One region of the Streptomyces sp. 11-1-2 genome, then DNA from elsewhere that is predicted to be linked to it. Evidence: riboswitches for the same ligand, from Rfam matches in the RefSeq annotation. Region 1 holds a riboswitch; the other holds the start of a gene.
What was found. A riboswitch is a leader RNA that binds a small molecule or an ion and turns the genes downstream of it on or off. The one in region 1 is predicted to bind ZMP and ZTP.
Positions count from the first base shown of each region.

Region 2: linked by a shared signal. The riboswitch ahead of CGL27_RS03330 (bifunctional 5,10-methylenetetrahydrofolate dehydrogenase/5,10-methenyltetrahydrofolate cyclohydrolase) and the one ahead of glyA (serine hydroxymethyltransferase) in region 1 are both predicted to bind ZMP and ZTP.

Region 1 is NZ_CP022545.1:5,147,462-5,157,207, reverse strand. Features, by position in the region: gene CGL27_RS21560 (ABC transporter permease subunit) at 1-324, shown strand, start outside; gene CGL27_RS21555 (ABC transporter substrate-binding protein) at 326-1,303, shown strand; gene CGL27_RS21550 (Uma2 family endonuclease) at 1,341-1,913, opposite strand; gene CGL27_RS21545 (carboxymuconolactone decarboxylase family protein) at 2,065-2,508, opposite strand; gene CGL27_RS21540 (PLP-dependent aminotransferase family protein) at 2,591-4,096, shown strand; gene CGL27_RS21535 (hypothetical protein) at 4,262-4,612, shown strand; gene CGL27_RS21530 (glutathionylspermidine synthase family protein) at 4,628-5,815, shown strand; gene rocD (ornithine--oxo-acid transaminase) at 5,863-7,083, opposite strand; ZMP/ZTP riboswitch at 7,116-7,213, shown strand; gene glyA (serine hydroxymethyltransferase) at 7,253-8,524, shown strand; partial or broken gene CGL27_RS52160 (RNA polymerase sigma factor) at 8,983-9,534, opposite strand; gene trpS (tryptophan--tRNA ligase) at 9,581-9,746, shown strand, end outside.
Region 2 is NZ_CP022545.1:697,985-707,730, forward strand. Features, by position in the region: gene CGL27_RS03300 (zinc-dependent alcohol dehydrogenase family protein) at 1-957, shown strand, start outside; gene CGL27_RS03305 (maleylpyruvate isomerase family mycothiol-dependent enzyme) at 1,030-1,851, shown strand; gene CGL27_RS03310 (ribonuclease H) at 1,944-2,636, opposite strand; gene CGL27_RS03315 (endonuclease) at 2,950-3,777, shown strand; gene CGL27_RS03320 (type 1 glutamine amidotransferase domain-containing protein) at 3,861-4,601, shown strand; ZMP/ZTP riboswitch at 5,116-5,202, shown strand; partial or broken gene CGL27_RS03330 (bifunctional 5,10-methylenetetrahydrofolate dehydrogenase/5,10-methenyltetrahydrofolate cyclohydrolase) at 5,252-5,926, shown strand; gene CGL27_RS03335 (VOC family protein) at 5,980-6,408, opposite strand; gene CGL27_RS03340 (ADP-ribosylation family protein) at 6,829-7,809, shown strand; gene CGL27_RS03345 (DNA-3-methyladenine glycosylase 2 family protein) at 7,913-9,406, shown strand; gene CGL27_RS03350 (FUSC family protein) at 9,543-9,746, opposite strand, start outside.

The DNA of each region.
Region 1 (9,746 bases):
GGGATCCGGAACGTCGACCCGGCCGCGCTGGAGTCCGCGCGTTCGCTCGGCGCCACCCAGGGACAGCAGTTGCGCCAGGTCCAGCTCCCGCTGGCCCGCCCGGCGCTGCTGCTCGCCGTCAACCAGGGCGTGGTGCTGGTGCTGGCCGTGGTCGTCATCGGCGGTCTGGTCGGCTCGGGCGCGCTCGGCTACGACGTGCTGTTCGGCCTGGCGCAGGGCGATCTGGCGACCGGTCTGGTGGCGGGCACGGCGATCGTCTGCCTGGGGCTGATGCTCGACCGCGTGACCCAGCCGACCTCGCGCCGCGACAGGAAGGGGGCTTGAGATGGCTCGCACCCGCATTCAACTGCTGATGGCCGTCGCCGGGATCGCGGCCGTGTTCACCGCGACCGGCTGCGGCGCGGCGGACATGACCAAGCAGTCCTCGCCGTACGCCAATGTGGGCGGGGCGAAGAGCGTCACGCTCTCGGTCCAGTCGTGGGTCGGTGCCCAGGCCAATGTCGCGGTCGCCCAGTATCTGCTGGAGCATGAGCTGGGCTACCGCGTCGACACCGTCCAGGTGGACGAGATTCCGGCGTGGGACGCGCTCAGCCAGGGCCGGGTGGACGCGATCCTGGAGGACTGGGGCCACCCGGAGCAGGAACAGCGCTACGTCAAGGACAAGAAGCTGATCGTGCCGGGCGGCGGGCTCGGCGTCACCGGCCATATCGGCTGGTGGGTGCCGAAGTACTTCGCCGACAAGCATCCGGACGTGCTGAACTGGAAGAACCTCAACAAGTACGCCAAGACCTTCAAGACCGCGGAGAGCGGCGGAAAGGGCCAGCTACTGGACGGGTCCCCGTCCTATGTCACCAATGACAAGGCGCTGGTGAAGAACCTGAAGCTGAACTACCAGATCGTCTTCTCGGGTTCGGAGGCGGCGCAGATCACCCAGATCAAGCAGTTCGCCAAGGGCAAGAAGCCGTTCCTGTCGTACTGGTACGAGCCGCAGTGGCTGTTCAACCAGGTGCCGATGGTCGAGGTCAAGCTGCCCAAGTACACCGACAAGTGTGCGAACGAGGGCACCAAGGACCCCGAGTCCGTCGACTGCGCCTACCCGACCACACCGCTGCAGAAGTACCTCAACGCGGACTTCGCGAAGCAGGGCGGGAAGGCGTCGGCGTTCCTGAAGAAGTTCCACTGGACCAAGCAGGGCCAGAACGAGGTGTCAGAGCTGATCGCCTCGCAGGGAATGTCGGCCCAGGACGCCGCGAAGAAGTGGGTCGAGGCGCATCCGGACGTCTGGAAGAAGTGGATGCCCTGAGCCCGGATCGCGCTCAGGGCGTGCCCGCGTAACCGGATTACTTGAGGAAGCCCGCGGTGTCGAGTTCGAGGCCGAGCGGTTCGGGGAGCGTCAGCGGCTCCCCGAACGCCGCTCGGTGCTCGTCCCGGTAGCGGCCCTTTCCGTCCGGTGCGGAGTACACGGTCGTGGAGCCCTCGTCGTCGTGCGGGTCGATCAGCAGATAGATCGGCACGTTGGAGTGGGCGTAGCCCTTGACCTTGGCCTGGAGATCGCGAGCTCGTGTGGAGGGCGATGTGATCTCGGCGACGAGCAGGACGTCACCCGCCTGGACCTGCCATTCCTCCATGCTCTTCAGCGCTTCCGACTCACAGATGAGCAGGTCCGGAATGAACCTCTCTTCCGTCGCGGGGAGGAAGACCGTTGTGGTGTTGGTAATGCGCCATTGAGTCGGTACCTCGCGGACGAGCTGGAGGTTCAGTTCGCTGAAGATCCAGTTGTGGAAATTCGCAGGCGTCGGTGAGATGACGATCTCCCCCCCGATGAGTTCTGCCCGCATTCCATCCGGCAGCTCCAGCTGGGCATGGATGTCGAGCAGATTTTCGAACTCTTGGTCGGGCAGTGGCGCCGTCATCACGAGACCTCCCATCGGTGGGTCCCCCTTCTGGCTGTGTTGCCTTCGTGCCGTACTGCCTTGCGAGGGCCTGTCACCATCATGCGTTACGCGATGACTCCGACGTCGGACAACGGCCCCCGTCGTCATCAACGACGCCGGGGGCAGATGGTCACACGGTCGGCTTATAGGCGCCGGGGGTCATGCGGGTGGTCACACCGATGCGGTTCCAGGCGTTGATGGTGAGGATCAGCGCGATCACCTGCGCCAGCTCCTGCTCCTCGAAGTGCTTGGCGGCGCGCTCGTAGACCTCGTCGGGGACGAAGCCGTCGGTCAGGACGGTGACGGCCTCGGTCAGGGCGAGGGCGGCCTGCTCCTTCTCGGTGTAGAGGGAGCCGGCCTCCTCCCAGGCGTTGAGGAGGTAGAGGCGCTCCTCGGACTCGCCCGCCGCGCGGGCGTCCTTGGTGTGCATGTCGATGCAGAAGGCGCAGTGGTTGAGCTGCGAGGCACGCGTCTTGACCAGCTCGGCCAGCGCCGGGTCCACGCCCTTCCGGGCGGCCGCGTCCAGGCTGATCATGGCCTTGTAGACCTCGGGGGCGGCTTTGGCGAATTGCATCCGTGGGCCGTGTGCATGAGAAGTTCCGGTCGTCATGCCTCCACGCTAGAGGCCGGGCGGCCCAGGGGTATGGTCCATTTCCATGGCGGATTCATGGGCCACTCCGGGGGACGAACCCGGACAGCGGACGGACAGCGCGGCCGGGCCGGGGGCGGATCTTCATCTGGATCTGCCGCCCGGTGGCGGGACCGGGGTGCGAGTCGCGCTCATCCGCGCCCTGCGCGACGCCGTCCGCACCGGGCGGCTCGCCCCGGGCGCCCGGCTGCCCTCCTCCCGCTCGCTCGCCACTGACCTCGGCATCGCCCGGAACACCGTCGCCGACGCCTATGGGGAGCTGGTCGCCGAGGGCTGGCTGACCGCCCGGCAGGGCTCGGGCACCCGGGTCGCCGAACGCGTCGTGCCGCCCGAGCCCGCCCCGCCGCGCACACTCCCGCCCGCCGCCGTGGCCGCCACCCGGCCCACCTACGATCTGCGGCCCGGCGAACCCGATGTCTCGGCCTTCCCCAGGACCGCCTGGCTCTCCGCGGCCCGGCGCGCCCTGATCGCCGCGCCGAACGACGCCTTCGGCTACGGTCACCCCGCCGGACGGCCCGAGCTGCGGCGGATCCTGGCCGACTATCTGGCGCGTGCCCGCGGGGTGCGGGCCGCGCCGGAACGGATCGTGGTCTGCGCGGGGTTCGTCCAGGGGCTGGCCCTGCTCAGTCGGGTGCGGGAGAAGGCGGGACACCGTGAGGTGGCCGTGGAGTCCTACGGGCTCGACGTCCACTGGAATGTGATGCGCGGGGCCGGGCTGCGCACCGTACCGCTGCCGGTCGATCAACAGGGGGCGCGGACGGCGGAGCTGGACCGGTCGGCCGGGCTGCGGACCGTTCTGCTCACCCCGGCGCATCAATTCCCCATCGGAGTTCCGCTGGACCCCGACCGGCGCGCCGCCGTGGTCGACTGGGCCTCGCGCGTGGGCGGACTGGTGCTGGAGGACGACTACGACGGGGAGTTCCGCTACGACCGTCAGCCGGTCGGGGCGCTGCAGGGGCTCGACCCCGAGCATGTGGTCTATCTGGGCACCGCGAGCAAGAGCCTGGCGCCCGCGCTGCGGCTGGCGTGGATGGTGGTGCCGGACCATCTGATGGACGACCTCCTGGCGCTCAAGAGGACGGGGGAGTGGGAGTCGGGCAGGCTGGACCAGTTGACGCTCGCGGAGTTCATCGACTCCGGGGCGTACGACCGCCATGTGCGCGGTATGCGGATGCGCTACCGGCGCCGCCGCGACCAGTTGGTGGCGGCGCTCGCCGAACGCGCCCCGCGGGTGCGGGTCACGGGCATCGCGGCCGGGCTGCACGCGGTGCTCCAACTGCCGCCGGGCACGGAGCAGTCCGTGGTGCGGGGCGCGGCCTGGCAGGGCCTGGCGCTGGAGGGCCTGTCCCGCTACCGCTACCGCGACGAACAGGGGCAGGAGCGGCAACAGGAGCCGGGCGAGCCCGGACCGGGGCCGGGCGGGCAGCCGGACGCGCTGGTGTTCGCCTATGGCACCGCGCCCGACCACGCCTTCACGGGCGCACTGGAGGCGCTGTGCCGGGTGCTGCCCTGAAGCCATGCGTTTCAGCGGCCTGAACCCACATTCTTCGGCCGAGCCCCGGCGTCCATGGGCGCGGCAGCTCCCCCTAGGGTGGGCGGTTGCGGCCTCGGGAGACCGGGGAGACCACGCCCTCGGGAGAGACGATGGCCTCGGGGGAGAGGAACGGGGGAGACGGGGATGGAACGAAAGACGACGCGGCGACTGCGGTCGAGCACGGTGATCCTGGGCGGTATGGGCGCGCTGGCGGCGACGCTCACCTCCTGTGGTTCGGAACCGGACAAGCGCTGTGTGGACCGGAACAGCTATGACGCGGTGAATGGGTACCGGGTCGTCGACTCCGGCGCCTGCAAGGGCTCTTCGTCCACCACGGGCGGCAAGGGGAAGAAGAGCCGGGGCACGAAGAGCGCCGACGGCGAGTGGTACTACGACTCCGAGGTCAGCGGCCGCTGGGCGGACTACGGCACGTTCGACAAGAGCAAGGCGGCCGACCGGGGCGGCTTCGGCTGCTCGGGCTCCGGCGGCGGCTGAGCGGGCCGCCCCACGATGAAGCGCCACACCATCGACCCCCGCCCCGACTGGCAGTCCACGGTGGAGGAGCAGGGGGTCATCTATCCGCTGACCCGCTACCCGGACGGCTCGCTGCGCCCCTACTGGGACGAGAGCGCCTACTACGCCTTCTCGCTGCCCGAGGTCGAGGCGCTGGAGGAGGTCGTCGAGGAGCTGCACCGGATGTCGCTGGCCGCGGCCGCCCATATCGTCGAGACCGGCAGCTTCGCCGACCTCGGCATCGACGATCCGCGGTTGGCCGGGCTGATCGCCGAGTCCTGGCACCGCCGGGCCGAACAGCCCAGCCTCTACGGCCGGTTCGATTTGCGCTACGACGGTGAATCGGGCCCGGCGAAGCTGCTGGAATACAACGCGGACACGCCCACCTCGCTGGTGGAGGCGGCGAGCGCCCAGTGGTTCTGGATGGAGGACCGCTTCCCGGGCGCCGACCAGTGGAACTCCCTCCATGAGCGGCTGGTCGACGCCTGGCGGAGCCAGGCCGCGCTGCTGCCGCCGGGGACGCCCCTGTACTTCGCCCATTCGGCCGGGGACGAGCTGGGCGAGGACCTGATGACGGTGGCCTACCTCCGCGAGACGGCCGACCAGGCCGGGCTGAGCACCGAGGCGATCTCCATGGAGGACATCGGCTGGGAACGGCTGTCGGGCCGCTTCGTCGACAAGCGGTTCCGCTTCATCCGGAGCTGCTTCAAGCTCTATCCCTGGGAGTGGCTGGTCACCGACCGGTTCGGCCCGCAGGTGCTGGACACCCTCGACAACGGGGGCGGCACCGGATCCACGCTGTGGATCGAACCGGCCTGGAAGATGCTGCTGTCCAACAAGGCGCTGCTGGCCGTGTTGTGGGAGCTTTTCCCGGACCACCCCAACCTGCTGCCCGCCTACCTCGACGGCCCCCGTGAACTGTCCGGCGCCAACGGCTATGTGGCCAAGCCGCTGCTCGGCCGCGAGGGCGCCGGGGTCACCGTGCACCCGCCGGGCGAGGAGCCCGTCCTCCGCGATGAGCCGTGCTGCTACCAGGAACTGGCGCCGCTGCCCGACTTCGACGGCAACCGGGTGGTACTCGGCACCTGGGTCGTCGAGGGCGAGGCGGCGGGGCTCGGCATCCGCGAGTCGGCGGGGCTGGTGACAGATGAGTACGCGCGCTTCATCCCCCATGTGATCCTCTGAACCAAACTGATTCTCCAAGCAGGACAGGGCCACCGAGCCGTACCGGGTCATTCGGCCAGCACCGCCCTGAGCTGGTCCAGCGCCCACTCCAGATCCTCCTCGCTGATCACCAGGGGCGGGGCGATGCGGATGGTGGCGCCATGGGTGTCCTTGACCAGCACTCTGCGGTCCATGAGCCGCTCGGAGATCTGCCGCCCGGTGCCCCGTGACGGATGGATGTCCACCCCTGCCCACAGCCCCCGGCCACGCACCTGCTCAACTCCCCTTCCCACGAGCAGCCCCAGCTCCCGGTGGAGCAGCTCGCCCAGCGTGGCCGAGCGCCGCTGGAACTCCCCGGTCCGCACCATGGCGATGACCTCCAGGGCGATCGCGCAGGCGAGCGGGCTGCCGCCGAAGGTGGAGCCGTGCTCCCCGGGGCGGTGCACCCCGAGCACCTCGCCGGAGGACACCACCGCCGACACCGGTACCACCCCGCCGCCCAGCGCCTTGCCCAGCACATAGACATCGGGGACCACCCCCTCGTGCTCACAGGCGAAGGTGGTGCCGGTGCGTCCGAGGCCCGACTGGATCTCATCGGCGATGAACAGCACATTCCGCTCCCGGGTCAGCTCCCGGACCCCGGCCAGATAGCCGGGCGGCGGCACCACCACTCCGGCCTCGCCCTGGATCGGCTCCAGCAGCACGGCGACCGTCTCCTCGGGCGCGGCGTCGAGCGCCGCCTCCATCGCCGCCAGATCCCCGTACGGCACGATCGAGAACCCGGGGGTGAAGGGACCGTGGTCGGCACGGGCCTCCGGATCGGTGGAGCAGCTGATGAGGGTGATCGTCCGGCCGTGGAAGTTGTCCCTGGCGGCGATGATCCTGGCCCGGCCGTCCGGTACGCCCTTGATCCGGTAGCCCCATTTACGGGCGGTCTTGATGGCCGTCTCCATCGCCTCCGCCCCCGTGTTCATGGGCAGCACCATCTCCATGCCGCACAGCTCGGCCAGCTCGGAGCAGAAGGCGCCGAAGCGGTCGTGGTGGAACGCGCGGGAGGTGAGGGTGACCCGGTCCAGCTGCGCCTTGGCGGCCTCGATCAGCCGGCGGTTGCGATGCCCGAAGTTGAGCGCCGAGTATCCGGCGAGCAGATCGAGATACCGGCGGCCCTCGACATCGGTCATCCAGGCGCCTTCGGCGGACGCGACGACGACCGGCAGCGGATGGTAGTTGTGCGCGCCATGGGCCTCGGCGGCGGCGATGGCCCGCTCCGCGGAGCCTCCCGATCCCATCTTGTCCTCCTTGTCTCACTAGCTAGAGTGGGGGTGCGCACCGTGACTGGCGAGCCGAGCGTGGAACCGACCACGAGGAAGCGATGCGCGGCCTTAGCGCCACGAGGTGCCGCCCGCCTGGGCACCCCGGGACACGACCGGACCGTCACCGATCGCCCCGGAGGACTCGATGAGCCTGCCCCTTTCCCATCCCGCCCTGTCGGCCGCCGACCCTGAACTCGCCTCCCTCGTCGGCTCCGAGGAGCTGCTGCAGTCCGAAACCCTGCGCCTGATTCCGAGCGAGAACTATGTCTCCGCCGCCGTCCTGGAAGCCTCCGGGACGGTGCTGCAGAACAAGTACAGCGAGGGCTACGCCGGCCGCCGCTACTACGAGGGCCAGCAGATCATCGACCAGGTGGAGACCCTGGCGATCAACCGGGCCAAGGCCGTCTTCGGCACCGAGCACGCCAATGTGCAGCCCTACTCCGGCTCGCCCGCCAACCTCGCGGTCTATCTGGCCTTCGCCCAGCCCGGTGACACCGTGATGGGCATGTCACTGCCCATGGGCGGTCATCTCACCCACGGCTGGGGCGTCTCCGCCACCGGCACCTGGTTCCGCGGCGTCCGGTACGGGGTGCGCCAGGACACCGGCGCGATCGACTTCGACCAGGTGCGCGAGCTGGCCCTCGAGGAGCGGCCCAAGCTGATCTTCTGCGGTGGCACGGCGGTGCCCCGCACGATCGACTTCGCCGCCTTCGCGGAGATCGCCCGCGAGGTGGACGCGGTGCTCGTCGCCGATATCGCGCATATCGCCGGTCTGATCGCGGGCGGCGCCCACCCCTCGCCCGTTCCGTATGCCGATGTCATCTCCACCACCACTCATAAGACGCTCCGGGGTCCGCGCGGCGCGATGCTGATGGCGCGCGGGACCCATGCCAAGGCCATCGACAAGGCCGTTTTCCCCGGGCTGCAGGGCGGTCCGCACAACCAGACCACCGCCGCCATCGCGGTGGCCCTGCACGAGGCCGCCCAGCCCGCCTTCCGTGACTACGCCCATGCCGTGGTCGCCAACGCCAAGGCGCTCGCCGAGGAGCTGCTCGCCCGCGGCTTCGATCTGGTCTCCGGTGGCACCGACAACCATCTGATCCTGATGGACCTGACGCCCAAGGAGGTGCCGGGCAAGGTCGCGGCCAAGGCCCTGGACCAGGCCGGGATCGTGGTGAACTACAACACCGTCCCCTACGACCCGCGCAAGCCCTTCGACCCCTCCGGCATCCGGATCGGCACCCCCTCCCTCACCTCGCGCGGTCTGTCCACCGAGCACATGCCCGCCGTGGCCGACTGGATCGACCGCGGGGTGACCGCCGCGAAGAGCGGTGACCAGGGCGGCCTCATCAAGATCAGGGCCGAGGTGTCCGAGCTGATGGCGGGCTACCCGGCTCCCGGTCTGCCGACCGGCTGACGCCGCCCGCGGGCCCCTGCCCGGCCTCCAGGCCGGGCAGGGGCCGCCACCACTGCTCCTCCCGGATCCGGTCGTCGGCCACCGGCACCGGCAGGCCCACGATCCGGGCGAGCACCCGCTCGACCAGCGTCTCCCCGCCCTCCGGCGGCGCGCCGCCCTCCAAGGACTTGGCTCCCTCCAAGGACTTGGCTCCCTCCGGGGGCACGCCTGCCTCCGGGGGCACGCCGCCCGCCCGGGACACGCCGTGCCGCGACGGTCCGCCGGACGGCGGTATCTCCAACGCCCGCCCGAGCGCCCGCAGCTCTCCGGGCAGCCCTTCCTCGGCCATCTCCTTCGCCTCCCCACTCGGTCCCATCGGCCGTCCGTTGAGTTTCCTCGGCCGTCCACTGCCTCACATCGGCCGTCCAGCGCGTCCCATTGGCCATCCACCGCGTCTCATCGGCGGTCTCCGACGGCCCCAGCAGCCGCTCCAGCCGTCTCAGGGCGCGGCTCAGCCGTGATTTCACCGTGCCGCGCGGCCAGCCCAGCGCCTCCGCGGTCTCCCCCTCGTCCAGATCCAGCAGATAGCGGTAGATCACCACCCGCCGCTGCGGCTCGCTCAGCTCCTCCAGCGCGGCCAGCAGCCGCTCCCGCCGCTCGCCCGCCAGTGCCACGGCCGCCGGATCGGCGGACTCCGGTATCACCGGCTCGGCCCCGGCCAGCAGCGCTCCCTCCCGGTCCGCCGCCGTCCGCCTCCGGCGCGCCGAACGCACCGCGTTACTCGTCTCATGGGCGACGATCCGCAGCAGCCAGGGCCGGAACGCCGCCTCGCTCTCGAACCGCCCCAGCGCGAGATACGCCTTCACAAAGGCGTCCTGCACCACATCCTCGGCATCCGCGCCCGCCCCGAGCAGCCGGGCGGTGCGGTGCGCGATCGGCGCATGGGCCCGCACCAGCTCGGCATATGCCTCGGTGTCGCCGGCCAGCACCCGCGCGATGATCTGTGCTTCACGAGTCCTCACACCTTTCATACACCGGCGGACGGAGTCTGGTTCCACACCTGAGAGAATGGGTGCCATGGTCCTCGATCGTCCCCGTGCGCTCTCCGGTATCCAGCCCACCGCAGGTTCCTTCCACCTCGGCAACTACCTCGGTGCGATCCGGCAGTACGTCGCGCTGCAGGAGACCCACGACGCGTTCTACACCGTGGTCGACCTGCACGCGATCACCGTGCCGCAGGATC
Region 2 (9,746 bases), 4.4 Mb from region 1:
GCAGTCGCGATCCAGGCGTTCGGACGCCCCGAAGGTCTGGCACTCATCGACCTCCCTGCCCCCACTCCCGCCGAGGGACAGGTACTCATCGCCAATGAGGCGATCGGCGTCGGCGGCGTCGACGTCGTGATCCGACGCGGTGTTCTCGCCACCTACGGCTTCAAGGAGGGCCATATCCCCGGCAGCGAGGTAGCGGGCATCGTGACCGCGGTCGGCGACGGCGTCGACACGTCATGGGTCGGTCAGCTCGTATGGGCGTTCACCGGCGTGCGTGGCGGCTACGTGGAACAGGCGATTGCCTCGGTCGAGGAGATCCTGCCCCTCCCCGCGAACCTGTCGCCGGTCGACGCGGTGACGCTCGGAAGCTCCGGAATGGTGGCCCACTTCGCCCTTGCTCATGCCCACTTCGCGCCTGGCGAGTCCCTGCTGGTGCGCGGTGCGGCCGGCAGCATCGGGATCATGACGGTCCAGCTCGCGGCTCGTGCCGGTGCCGGCGCGGTGGCGGTCACGACCTCGTCGGCCGAGCGTGGTGACCGCCTGCGCAAGCTGGGCGCGACCCATGTGCTGGACCGCTCCGGCGAGGGAGCCGAGGACGCTCCCGAGGGCTACGACGTCATCATCGACATCGTCGCCGGTGCGGATATGCCGTCCTTCTTCGCCAAGCTCAACCCGAACGGTCGCATGGTGGCCGTTGGCATGGTCGGGGGCCAGCCGCCGGCGGACTTCGGCATGACGATGATGGCGGCGTTCAAGAAGTCGATGTCCTTCGCCACCTTCAGCGCCGACACCGTGGCCGAAGCCGATCGACGTGCGGTGCGGACCGAGCAGTTCGCTGCCGCGAGCCGCGGCGAGCTGCCCATGGTGGTGCACGAGGTGCTGCCGCTCGAGGAAGCCGTGCTGGCACACCAGAAAATGGACGCCGGCGAGGTGTTCGGCAGGATCGTGCTGACACCGTGATCGTGGCGGCCGTGGGGCCGTGACAGGGTACGTACCCCGGGGAAGCTCCCCGGCTCGGTGCAGGGAGGGCGCGTGGATTCCGTGAGCGGGCAGGGCGACGGCGGCACGTGGCCCACGGGGCTGGATGAGGCGATACGCGCCACCGCGGCCGACATCGCCACAACGCTGCGCGGCGCACCCGACACCGGGGCTCCGGTGCCCGGGTCACGGTGGACGGTCGGGGAGGCGGCGGCGCATCTGGCGCAGGCCAACGAGCTGATGGCGCACCTCGCGGACGGGAAGACACGCAGCTACGGGGACGGCACGCCGCACGGGCTGGCCGAGGCCAACCAGCTCGCGCTCGCCGCGTTCGCCGAGCGCCGGGCCGAGCCGCTGGCCGCCATGATCGTGGAGCAGGCCGACGCCTTCCTCCGGTCGGCGGCCCGGCCCGCGTCACACGGCGAACTGGTCACACCGATGGGCCCGATGAGCCCGGACGTACTGGGGTCGTATCTGCTGACCCATATGCTCGGCCACGGCTATGACCTCGCCCGTGCGCTGGGCCGCCCGCATATGCTCAACCGGGCCCGGGTCGAGCTGACCCTGCCGTTCCTGATCACGGCCATGCCACGGGTGGTCGACACCACGGCCACCGCCGGGCTCACCGCCCGCTTCACCATCCGCCTCAGGGGTGGCGCCCGCTTCGGCGCCACCTTCACCGACGGGGCTGTCACCGTCACCCCGCACCCGCCGAGCCGCCCGGACTGCACCATCCTCACCGAGCCCGTCGCCTTCCTTCTGATGGCGCTGGGCCGCCTCGGTCCGTGGGGCGCCGCCGCCAGGGGCCACGTCCTCGCCTGGGGCCGTAAGCCCTGGCTCGCCCCACGGTTCCCCACGCTCTTCGCCGCGCCCTGATCCGGCCAGGGAGTGGACCGGATCAGAGCGGACCGGATCAGAGCGGACTGGATCGGAGCGGTTCGGGTGGCCTGCCGCGGATGCCCCGTGGCTCAGGTGGCGCAGGCCGGATGGCCCCAGCCGTCGGCGTTCTTCATGATCGTCTCACCCTTGGCGTAGGGCGTGCCGCAGCGGCACCGGCCGGGGAACTTCGCCTTGATGGACGCCTTGGAGCGGGTGCCTGTCCCCCGCTGTGCCGCCGTCGTGCGCGGTCGCGCCGTGCCACCGCGGCCCGCTGAGCGTGTCGCCGTCTGGGCCTCGGGCGGTGGCAGGGCGGACCCGAGCGAGGTGCCCGCGGGCTCCTGGGTGCGGGCGGTGTGGCTGGCCGCCTGGTCGGCTGCCGCGTTGAACGGGTCCCCGTCGACCTGGTGCGCCGGAACATAGACGAATTCCACCTTGCGGCCACCCAGAAGCTCGTCGATACGCATCACGAGCTCGCGGTTGGCCACCGGGGATCCCGAGGCGGTCTTCCACCCCTTCTTCCGCCACCCGGGCAGCCATGTGGTGACCGCCTTCATCGCGTACTGCGAGTCCATGCGCACCTCCAGCGGCACGGCCGCGTCGGTGAACTCCAACAGCCTCTGCAGTGCGGTGAGTTCGGCCACGTTGTTGGTCGCGGTGCCAAGCGGCCCGGCCTCCCAGCGCTCCAGCGCACCGTCGGTGCCCGCGATAACCCATGCCCAGGCCGCGGGCCCGGGGTTTCCCTTCGATGCCCCGTCACACGCGGCGATGATCTGTTCAGCCATACGTCGATACTGCCAGCACTCCGCATCCGGCACGGCGGAGACCTGGTCATCGGCGGTCTGCCGTCCGTGCCGATGGCGGGCCAAGCCGCCCACTCCCACTCCTCACGCGAGTCCTCGGACGAGCCGCGGTCGACGGCGGCCGGCCCTTCCCTTGACCACGGGGCGTTCATCAGATCCGCGCCGAACGGGCACACTATGTACACGTGTTCGGGCTTCGCGCATGGGAATCTCCCAGAGCTTGTGCCTTGAACATCCGTACTCGCGGCGCCGGTTGGCGGTCCGGGTACATCTAAGAGAGGACACCCCCCACATCATGTCCACTCATCGCCCGCGCCGATCACGGCGCCTCCCTCTGCTGGCCGTAGTGGCCGTGGCCGGTATCGCCGCCCCTTCGGTCGCCGCCGCCGACACACCGGCCGCGACCGACACCAACCGGCCCACGGCCGTGCAGGCGCTGGACGACTACTACCAGGACGCGATGGGCAAGAACGGCCCGGAGCTGAAGGCCGCGCTGCACACGATCATCAGCGACCAGACCAAGGTGTCCTACGACGAGGTCTGGGACGCGCTGCAGTCCACGGACGAGGACCCGGACAACCCGTCGAACGTCATACTCCTCTACAGCGGCCGCTCCCAGGCCAAGGACGCGAACGGCGGCAACCCAGACGACTGGAACCGCGAGCACGTCTGGGCGAAGTCGCACGGCGACTTCGGCACGGCCACCGGGCCCGGCACCGACCTGCACCACCTGCGCCCCGAAAACGTCACGGTGAACAGCATCCGCGGCAACAAGGACTTCGACAACGGCGGCCAGGACGTGCCCGACGCCCCCGGCAACCGCACCGACGACGACTCCTTCGAACCCCGTGACCAGGTCAAGGGCGATGTCGCCCGGATGATCCTCTACATGGCCGTCCGCTACGACGGAGACGACGGCTTCGCCGACCTCGAGCCCAACGACAACGTCGACAACGGCTCCGCGCCCCATATCGGCCGCCTGTCCGTACTGAAGGAGTGGAGCGCCGAGGACCCGCCCGACGCCTTCGAGAAGAACCGCAACCAGGTCATCTACGACAGCTTCCAGCACAACCGGAACCCGTTCATCGACCACCCCGAATGGGTCGACTCCATCTGGAAGTAACCCGCGGCTCCGCCGACGCCCCCGCCCCGGCGCATGTGCCGGGGCGGGGGCGTCGGCCGTGGCTCTCGTGGTAGGCAGTCCCCGTGCGTATTCTCTTGCCGCTGCCCGACCGGGACTTCGACGTCACCGAGGTGGCCGTGCCCTGGAAGCTCCTGACCGACCTCGGCCATGAGGTGGTGATCGCCACCGAACATGGCGACGGCCCGCCGGCCGCCGATCCGCTGCTGATCACCGGAGTGCTCTTCGGGCAACTCGGCGCGGAGCCCGAGCCCAAGGAGTTCTACCAGCAGCTCACCGAGGCGACCGCCTTCCGCCGCCCCCTCGCATGGGCGGACCTCAAGCCCGAGGTGTACGACGGGCTGATCCTGCCCGGCGGCCACGCCCCGGGGATGCGCCAGTACCTCGGCTCCGATGTCCTGCGCGAGAAGATCGCGGAATTCTGGCGGCTGGACCGCCCGGTCGGCGCCATCTGCCACGGCGTCCTCACCCTGGCCCGCACCAGCGACCCGGCCACCGGCCGCAGCCTCCTCGCCGACCGGCGCACCACCTGCCTGCCCGCGTACATGGAGCGGACCGCCTACTACCTCACGGCCTGGCGCCGCGGCCGCTACTACCGCACCTATCCGGCCTACGTCCAGGACGAGGTCGTCGCCGCCCTGAACGACCCCGCCCAGTTCGAACGCGGACCCGTCGAGCTACGGCGCCGCGGCACGGCCACCGACGACACCCCCGCCTTCGTCGTCCAGGACAGCCGATACCTTTCCGCCCGCTGGCCCGGCGACGCCTACCTCTTCGCGCGGCGCTTCGCCGAGATGCTCACCTGAACGACCGGAGAGCAGGAAGTTGGTCAGGCCGCGCGTGCCGATTCACACGTCGGCCGGGGTGGCCACCCCGGCCACCCTGGCCGTCCACCCGGGCTCAGACTCAACAGCCCTTAGTCATCAACACACTTGGGGTACTTCGAGCCCCGGTTGCAGTCGTGGTAGTCGTACTTGCTGACCCGGAACTTCTTCTCATCGCCGCCCTTGGCCGGATCGACGACCAAGTAGAACTTCTTCCCGTCCTTGACCTTGTCCGAGACTGTCCCATCAGGACCCCGGTCAAAGTCCTGCGCGCACCCGGCGAGTGTGAGTGCTGAACATGCCAGGAGGGCAAGGGCAAGGCGACGCATGTCGTGCTCCGATCAACGTGAGGATTGCGAGATAGTCTAGGGGCCTCCGGATCATGCGCAGGCCAAGGGTGTCATTCACTCGTACTCATGGAAACGCTCGGTGTGCGGCGGCGAGGGAAACGGCAGAAAAACACGCAACAAAGGTCGTCCGGAATGCCATACAGTGACGTCCGGGCCGTGACTGGCGCCGAGGTGGAGCACCACCGGGGAGCGGTCTGACGATCGGGTCGATGCCGTGCGCCTGGGCGAGTGGTCGGTAACGCCTGGGAGGCGACCTTGTCCTCGACACAGACGGCCCAGCTCATGGACGGCGCCGGCCTTGCCCGGCGCATCGTGGCTGAAGCGGCGGGCCAGGCTTCGGAGATCGCGCGGCGTACGGGAATCACCCCTTGTCTGGCAACGGTGTTGGTGGGTGAGGATCCGGCCTCGGCCACGTATGTCCGTATGAAGCGCGCCCGTTGCGCGAAGGCGGGGCGTCACCATGAGCTGCTTCGGGGCCATGAGTCTCGGGCTGCCGGGTTTCGTCTCGTGCACTCCTGGCGGGATCATGCGCCTCCTGGACGAGTACCGCGTCGAGCTCGCGGGCCGACGCGCTGTCGTGGTGGGCCGTAGCCCGATCCTGGGCCAGCCCGTGGGGATGCTCTTGCTGGGCCGGGACGCGACGGTGACGTATTGCCACTCCAGGACCGCCGATCCGCATGCGGTGCACCGAGAAGCGGATGTGGTCGTGGCGGCGGTGGGCCGGCCCCGGCTCATCCATGGCGAGGACATCAAGCCGGGTGCTGTGGTGATCGACGCGGATACAACCCCGGCAATATTGGCGACGTCGACTTCGTTTCCGCAGGTGAGCGTGTACGGCTGATCACCCCGGTGCCGGGCGGGGTGGGGCCCATGACCATCGCCGTCCTGCTGGCGCAGACCGTGGACGCTGCCCGGCAGCAGACGGTCCTGGCCGACACACGCGCCGCACGGGTGTAGCCCCGGCGGGGCGCCCTTTCGGGCGCGCCACCGGTGGCCGACTCCCCCCGTGGCTAGGGACGGATATAGGGCCGGGTGATGATCTCCATGTTGTGGCCATCGGGATCGTCGAAGTACGCGCCACGGCCGCCGAAGAGACGGTTGATCCGGCCGGGGTCGGTGTGGCCGGGGTCGGCGTAGTAGGTGACGCCGACCGCTTCCAGGCGGGCGATCATGGCGTCGAACTGCTCGTCGGGCACGAGGAACGCGTAGTGCTGCGGCTGTATGGGCTCGTCGCGCTTCTCGTAGTAGTCGAGCGTTACGCCGTTGCCGAGGTCGATGGGCAGAAACGGGCCGAACGGGGCGCCGACCTCCACCCCCAGAATCGCGGCGATGAACTCGGCGGACAGCTGCCGGTCGTAGGCGTAGACGGCGGTGTGATTCAACTGGACGACGGTGGCCTGGGGCTCGGAGCCGTGTTGGGGCTGCGTTGGGTGGGGCATCTGTGGTGTGTCTCCGTATCGTGGAATCCGCTGGAACAGGCGCCACGTACGGGCGCCGGGGGGAATGACACGGAGGAAAGGGCGGGCCTCTGGCCCGCCTCGGGCTCACGCCGAGGCCGGGCGCCTCACTCGTGCGTGGCCCATGGCCGACCCGGCAGTCACCTTGCCGACTCTAGCAGCGCCCGCCCGTCCTGCCCCAGGGGCAGTTGGCGGTGGCGCAGGGCCGTGACACGGGGCGCGGGCACTCGTTGAGCCGAGCGTATGTCCGAACGCCACGCTGTCCGCCCCCGCATGCCACCCCGCCCGCATCGCTCGCCCCCGGCCGCGTCGCCCCTCGTGTCGACGGTCCGCTAGCCTCCGATTTCGATTCCGTGGACCACACGGGACTCGGGGACTCGGGGGATGAGCGAGGAATGGCCCATGGGTGATGAGCAGCGGGTACGGCAGGACGGGGAGCGGTGGGCGGCCGTGGAGGAGCGCGTCCGGCGGGGTTGGGGGCTCCAACTGCCGGAGTCCTTCCTGCGGTTCTTTGTCTTCCTCCAGGGGCTTGGCGTGGCCGAGCGGCGGGTGCTCGCGGACATGGACGTGGCGCCGGTCGGTATCTCCGATCTGTTCGACGACCCCGGGCTGTCAGCCCGGCCGGGGATCGACGCGCGGGCGCACGGACGCTATTACCGCGATCCGCCGGAGTTCCTGACCTTTCTGCACGGCGGGTCGGACGGGCTGCACTACGGACTGTGGTCCGACGACGGATCGACCTGCGACACGGTCGCCTCCTACTACACCCATGACGGCGGCGACATCGATACCAGCGCGCAGACGCCGCTGGAGGCGATACGTGTGCTGATCGAACGCCACTGGCGCGACCTCGCCGACGACGACGGGGACGCGGACCAAATGGCCGCTCGGCGGCACGGGCTGGAGCTGTTGCGCGAGGCGCTCACCAGGCTGGAGACCGGCGACCGCGATGAGACCGGCGCCTTGTATGTGCGCGCCTACGACGCCGTGGCCGCGCCCGCCGACCCCGCGCGGGTCGCCACCGTGGATGGTGCCGGTGCGCTCGTGACCGGTGAGACCTCACCGGAGCGGCCGGTGCACCGCGGGCCCGGTGCCCACCGGTTCGCCCAGACCCTGTATCCCCTGCTCGACGACCCCGCGGGCGTAGCCAGGCTCGCGGAGGACGCCCGGCGGCGCCTCGCGCACGGGGATCCGGCACAAGCGCTGGCGCTGGGCCGTGATCTGCACTGGGCGTCGGCCGGTGACCCCGCCAGGGAGGCGCTGGCGAATGAGCTGCTCGTCGGCGCCTACCAGGCGCTGGGCCGATCTTCCCTCGCCGGGATCGCCCAAGCCCATCACGACCACCGCGACCGGCCCAACGTCATCGTCCTCGGCCCTCGCTAGCACCGGCCCACGCAGGCCTCTCCCCCGCGTCCACGGGGCCGGGAGCGCCATGTCCGATTTCCGCCAGCGCGCTTCCCCTGCCAGGGCGCACAGTGGAGGTGTGATGAGCGACGACAGCAGGTACGAGGCGGTGTGCAGCCGCGACGCACGGTTCGACGGCGAGTTCTTCTTCGGTGTCGCCACGACGGGGATCTACTGTCGGCCGAGCTGCCCCGCGACCACGCCCCGGCGCAAGAACGTCCGGTTCTTCCCGACCTCGGCCGCCGCGCAGGGCGCGGGGTTCCGGGCCTGCCGCCGCTGCCGGCCGGACGCCGTGCCCGGCTCCGCCGACTGGAACGCGCGGGCGGACGCCGTCGGCCGCGCCATGCGGATGATCGGGGACGGAGTGGTGGACCGGGAGGGAGTGGCCGGGCTCGCCGCGCGGCTCGGCTACAGCGCCCGGCAGGTGCAGCGGCAACTGACCGCCGAGCTCGGCGCCGGGCCGGTCGCGCTCGCCCGCGCGCAGCGCGCCCACACCGCGCGGATCCTGCTGCAGACCACCGCCCTGCGGGCCTCGGAGATCGCGTTCGCGGCCGGGTTCTCCAGCGTCCGGCAGTTCAATGACACGCTCCGCGAGATATACGCCGCCACCCCCACCGAGCTGCGTGCCGCCCGGCCCGCGAAGTCCTCCCTGTCCGGGCCCGCGGTGGCCACCGGCGGGGTGCTGGGGACGAACGGCGGGACGGCCGGGGTGCCGCTGCGGCTCGCCTACCGCGGCCCGTACGACACCACGCAGGTCTTCGACTATCTCGCCCGGCGCGCCCTCACCGGCCTGGAGGAGATGGTGGGCACCCCAGGCGTCCGGACCTACCGCCGCACCCTGCGGCTGCCGCACGCCTGCGCCATCGTCGAGATCGACGAACGGCCCGGTGACGGCTGGCTGGAGTGCCGGCTGCGCCTGACCGAGCTGCGCGATCTGACCACCGCCATCCAGCGGATTCGGCGCCTGTTCGACCTGGACGCCGATCCGTACGCGGTCGCCGAGCGCCTCGGCGCCAACGCCGCGCTCGCGCCCCTGGTGGGCGCACGGCCGGGACTGCGTTCCCCGGGCACCGCCGACCCCCATGAACTCGCCGTGCGCGCCGTGCTCGGCCAGCAGGTCTCGGTGGCCGCCGGGCGCGTGCTGGGCGATGCGCTGGTCGCCGCGTACGGGAAACCGCTGGCGCGGCCCGACGGCGGGCTCACGCATCTCTTCCCGCGCGCGGAGGACCTGGCCGAGGCACCGCTCGCGGAGCTCGGCATGCCGGAGAGCCGACGCGCCACGCTGCGCACGCTCGCCACCGCGCTCGCGGACGGCACGGTGCGGCTGGACGCCGGCGCCGACCGCGACCGGACCGAGAAGGAACTCCTGGGGCTGCGTGGCATCGGTCCCTGGACGGCCGGCTACGTCCGGATGCGGGCACTGAGCGACCCCGATGTGCTGTTGGAGTCGGATGTCGCCGTACTGGCCGGGGCCCGCGGCGCCGGGGCGCATCTGGAGGACTCCGAGGGCTGGCGGCCCTGGCGCTCGTACGCCATGCACCACCTGTGGAACGCCCCGCGGGCCCGGCGCGAGTGAGCGCCCCCCGAGCGGAACCGCGCCCACCAAGTCGTCGGTGCGTCGGTGTGGGTGGTGGTGGCGGCGGTGACGCGTGCGCGGGGCAGGACGGGGGCACCGCAGCGCGCCGCGCCATCCGCCGCCCCGGTGCGGGGCCTCAGCCCACCGCCAGGTCGCGGACCCTGCGCAGCCCGGCGGTGACATCGGCGAGGGTCGCGCAGTCTCCCACCGCCGCCCCCGCGGGCAGGACGAGGTCCGTCGGGGGACGGCGGGCGGCGACGGCGTCGGCCAGGTCGGACAGCGCGGCCCGCAGCCGGGCCGCGAGGGCGGGCTCGGGCTGCGGGGCGCCCTGATCGAGCCG